DNA from 2 places in the Streptomyces incanus genome. Region 1 is predicted to be linked to the other one. Evidence: riboswitches for the same ligand, from Rfam matches in the RefSeq annotation. Region 1 holds a riboswitch; the other holds the start of a gene.
The links. A riboswitch is a leader RNA that binds a small molecule or an ion and turns the genes downstream of it on or off. The one in region 1 is predicted to bind cobalamin.
Positions count from the first base shown of each region.

Region 2: it holds a riboswitch for cobalamin, as region 1 does, so the genes downstream of both, ACFP2V_RS35960 (ABC transporter substrate-binding protein) here and ACFP2V_RS22260 (ribonucleoside-diphosphate reductase subunit alpha) in region 1, are expected to answer to the same signal.

Region 1 covers NZ_JBHSPC010000073.1:24,752-26,927, forward strand. The annotation lists gene mctP (monocarboxylate uptake permease MctP) at 1-402, shown strand, start outside; partial or broken gene ACFP2V_RS22255 (GNAT family N-acetyltransferase) at 462-1,030, shown strand; cobalamin riboswitch at 1,112-1,251, shown strand; gene ACFP2V_RS22260 (ribonucleoside-diphosphate reductase subunit alpha) at 1,376-2,176, shown strand, end outside.
Region 2 covers NZ_JBHSPC010000161.1:45,004-47,179, reverse strand. The annotation lists gene ACFP2V_RS35965 (MFS transporter) at 1-118, shown strand, start outside; cobalamin riboswitch at 644-855, shown strand; gene ACFP2V_RS35960 (ABC transporter substrate-binding protein) at 918-1,973, shown strand; gene ACFP2V_RS35955 (FecCD family ABC transporter permease) at 1,970-2,176, shown strand, end outside.

The sequences.
Region 1 (2,176 bases):
CAGCTGTTGGGCGGCATCTGGATCCTGCAGACCTTCCCCGCCCTGGTGGGCGGCCTGTTCACCCGCTGGTTCCACCGCTGGGCGCTGCTCGCGGGCTGGGCGGTCGGCATGGTCTACGGCACGGTCGCGGCGTACGGGGTGGCCTCGCCGACGCAGAAGCACTTCGGCGGCTCGTCCAAGGTGATCCCGGGTATCGGCGAGATCGGCTACATCGGCCTCACCGCCTTCGTGGTCAATGTCCTGGTCACGATCGCCCTGACCTTCGTCCTGAGGGCCGTCAAGGCGCCCGAGGGCATCGACGAGACCCGGCCGCAGGACTACACGGCGGACGCGGGCGATCCGGGCGTCAGCACCGAGCTGCCCCTGGACACGGCTGACACGGCCGCCGACGGCAAGCGCTGACGCGGTACGCGGGTACGACAACGGGCCGCGGATGTCTCCGGCGGCCCGTTGTCGTACCCGTGGGGCGCACTCGCCCCACAGACATCGTCACCCGGCCGGTGGAGCCGTACGAGTTCGAGGAACTCGGTGAACTCACCGCGCAGGCCTGTCTGCGCGACGGGCTGCTCGACTTCGGGGAGAGCGACGCGTACCTCGGTGAGCTCAGGGACGTCGCCGGGCGGGCCGCGGCCGCCGAGGCACCGGTCGCCGTGGAGGGGACCGGAGCGTGTCCCGGGACGTCGGAGGCGGGCGGCGCGGGAAGGGTGCTGGACGGGGTGACGTTCGTACCGCGCGGCGGGCCGATGGCCGATATGGCCGGGCCCGGCGAGGCGGAGATCCGGATGCTCGCGGTTGCCCGCACAGCCCGGCGCCGGGGTGTCGGGGTGTCGGGGAGGCCCTCGTCCGCGCCTGTGCCGACCGGGCACGGGCCACGGAGGGGTGCGTACGGATCGTGCTGTCGACCCGGCGGACGATGCGTACGGCCCACCGCATCTACGAGCGTCTCGGTTTCGTCCGCTCCCCCGGGCGGGACTGGAACCCCGTTCCGCACCTGGACGACATCACGCTGCCCGCCTATGAGCTGACGCTCCGACACCCCTGCGGGCCCTGCACCGCAGCGCCCGCCGGGACACAAGATATGGGACTGCCGACAGCGCCCGGCACAAGATGTATGCTCATGCTCGCTGTCGCCGCAGGGGAATCCGGTGCGAATCCGGAACTGTCCCGCAACGGTGTACTTGTGCGTGTTCGCGTTTCCCGCGTGCCCGCACGGGCTTCAGTCCGAGGACCTGCCGACAGTGCGCCCGGCCGTCCGGTCCGGGTGCCCGACGTCCGGGCCTCGCGGAATGGGCCGGTGGACGCGTGGCACGTTCGCGTGCCCGTGTGCTGCCCCCGCCCTCGCCGAGGCCCCGTGCCGAGCGAGGGAGAGCCCCACGTGACCATCGCGCCAGCCGATCCTGCTTCAGCGGTCGAGGTGAGCGACGGCCCCGGTGCCGCGCTGCTGCGGACCCTGACCGAGCTGACCGCCGATCTCCCCGACGCCGACCCCGGCCGGGTCGCCGCCGCCGCGCTGCGCGGCCGGTCCGCCCATGCGGACGAGGCCGAGCTGCGCGAGCTGGCCACCGAGGCGGCGGCCGGGCTCATCTCCGAGGATCCCGTCTACTCCCGGCTCGCCGCCCGCCTGCTGACCCTCGGCATCCGCGCCGAGGCCGCCTCGCAGGGTGTCACGTCGTTCACCTCGTCGATCGCCGCCGGGCACCGCGAGGGCCTCATCGCGGACCGGACCGCCGAGTTCGTCCTGCTGCACCCGGACCGTCTTGACGCGCTGATCGACCCCCGCGCGGACGACCGCTTCGGCTACTTCGGGCTGCGCACCCTGTACAGCCGCTATCTGCTGCGGCATCCGGTCACCCGCAAGGTCGTCGAGGCACCGCAGCACTTCCTGCTGCGGGTCGCCGCCGGTCTCGCCGAGAACGGCACCCCCCGCGCGGTGGACGAAGTCGCCGCGCTGTACGGCCTGATGAGCCGCCTGGAGTACCTTCCCTCCTCCCCCACCCTGTTCAACTCCGGTACCCGGCACCCCCAGATGTCCTCCTGTTACCTGCTCGACTCCCCCAAGGACGAGCTGGACTCCCTCTACGACCGCTACCACCAGGTGGCCCGCCTCTCCAAGCACGCCGGCGGCATCGGCCTGGCCTACTCCCGCATCCGCTCGCGGGGTTCGCTGATCCGCGGC
Region 2 (2,176 bases), on a different contig from region 1:
TCTGGCCGGCCTCGGCCTGGCCTTCACGGGCGGCCTGATGGACCGGGGCGGCCGACGCTCCGAGGTGATCATGGAAGGCTCGGCCGTGGCCGATCAAGAGGCGCGTACGGTCACGTGACGACCGGCATCGGCCCTGAAGGGCGAGTGCCGGCACGAGGCCGAAGCGCAGGCCGGGCGTGAGGGACCACGGCTGGAGAACAGGGCCTCGCCCGAGCCGGCGGCTGCCGGCCCCCATCCTCCGGACAGCGCACGCTCGCAAGAGTGCCTCTCCATCGGTTCGCCCTCGTCGGCTGCCCGTGGGCACGTTCAAAACAGCTCTGTGCGGACGGGACGCCCTCGGGCGCCTCGCGCACGATCCCGTCGTGCTCGAAGCGCCCGGTGTGAAGGGGACGAACCGGGCAGGGGCCATCGGGCGCGGGCGGGCCCGACTCGGTGTCCAGGGGCCTGCCGGTGGCCTCGCGGTGACCGGCGGCAACGGTCTGCCGGCCGCCGTCGAGCACCGGGTCCCGGTTCGTCAGGCGCCCGGCCGTGTGGGACAGCCGGGGCGGAAACCGTCGGCGAACTCGGCGAGCGGTAGCGGAACGCATCGTCGCGGGCGTGAACGGCGGTGAGGTGCGCCCGCGACCAGGTCATACAAGCGCCTTGATACGCTTCCGGAGCCAGTCGTGCCACATCCGAGGCCAGGGAATCCGGTGGGAATCCGGAACTGACGCGCAGCGGTGAGGGGGACGGGCGGAGCACTCATGACGCCACTGGGGCGGCGGGTCGGCCAAAGGGCCGGCGCGCACCGCCCTGGGAAGGCGCTCCGTCCGGGCGAACCCGAGTCCGAAGACCTGCTGGCACCTCGCCGCCGTCGGCGGTGGGGCCCTTTGTAGGCCAGGCTCCGCGTACGAGCCCCGACAGTGCAAGGCGTGCCCGTGCCCCGTGCTCTCTCCGATCCCCGCTGCCGTGCCGCAGCCTTTCTCCTCACCCCCGCCCTGCTGCTCACCGCCTGCGGCGGAGCCGGCGACGCCGCCGCCGACAGCCCGGAACAGTCCGCCGCGTCCGGCTACCCGCTGACCTTCGACAACTGCGGGAACCAGGTCACGGTGGAGTCGGCACCCGAGCGGGTCGTCTCCCTCAACCAGGGCACCACCGAGATCCTGCTCTCCCTCGGCCTCGCCGACCGCATGGCCGGCACCGCCACCTGGACCGATCCGGTGCCGAAGGGCCTGGAGAAGGCCAGCGCGTCGGTCCCCCGCCTGGCGGACGACACCCCTTCCTTCGAGAAGGTGCTGGACACCGAACCCGACTTCGTCACCGCCTCCTTCGTCTCCACGCTCGGCAAGGGCGGCGTCGCCACCCGCGAGCAGTTCGAGGAACTGGGCGTCCCCACATATGTTTCCCCGGCGGACTGCGCCGCCGGGAAGGACAACGACAGCGGCGGCGACGGCTCCCGCAGCACGGCGCTCACCCTCGACACCGTCTACGGCGAAATACGCGATCTCGCGCGCGTCTTCGACGTCGAGGAGCGTGGCGACGAACTGGTCGCGGAACTGAAGGAGCGGGTGCGCAGGGCCACCGACGGCCTGGACGCCTCCGGCGCCTCCCTCATGTACTGGTTCGCCAACTCCCAGTCGCCCTACCTGGCCGGCTGCTGCGGCGCCCCCGGCGCCATCACCCGCGAGGTCGGTGCCGAGAACGCCTTCTCCGACACCCACGACGAGTGGCCGCAGATCAACTGGGAGACCGTCGCCGACCGCGATCCCGACGTCATAGTCCTCGGCGACCTGACCCGCAGGTCCCAGACAGCGGAAACCGCCGACGCGAAGATTCGTTTCCTGGAGACCAATCCGGCCACGCGCAACCTCGCCGCAGTGAAGAAGAAGCGGTACGTCCTGCTCAGCGGCCAGGCGATGAACCCCTCCATCCGCACCGTCGAAGGGATCGAGCAGGTCGCCGCCGGCCTGCGCGATGCCGGGCTCACCAAGTGAGCCTCCGCGCCCTGCTGCTGACCGGCGGCGGGCTCGCGGCACTGGCCGCCTCCGTCGCCGTCGCCGTGACCATCGGGCCCGCCGACATCTCCACCGCCGACGTGTGGGCGTCGGTGATGGCCCATCTGGGCGGTGGCGAGAGCACGTTGACGCCGCTGCGCGACGGCATCGTGTGGAACCTGCGGATGCCGCGCACCCTGCTC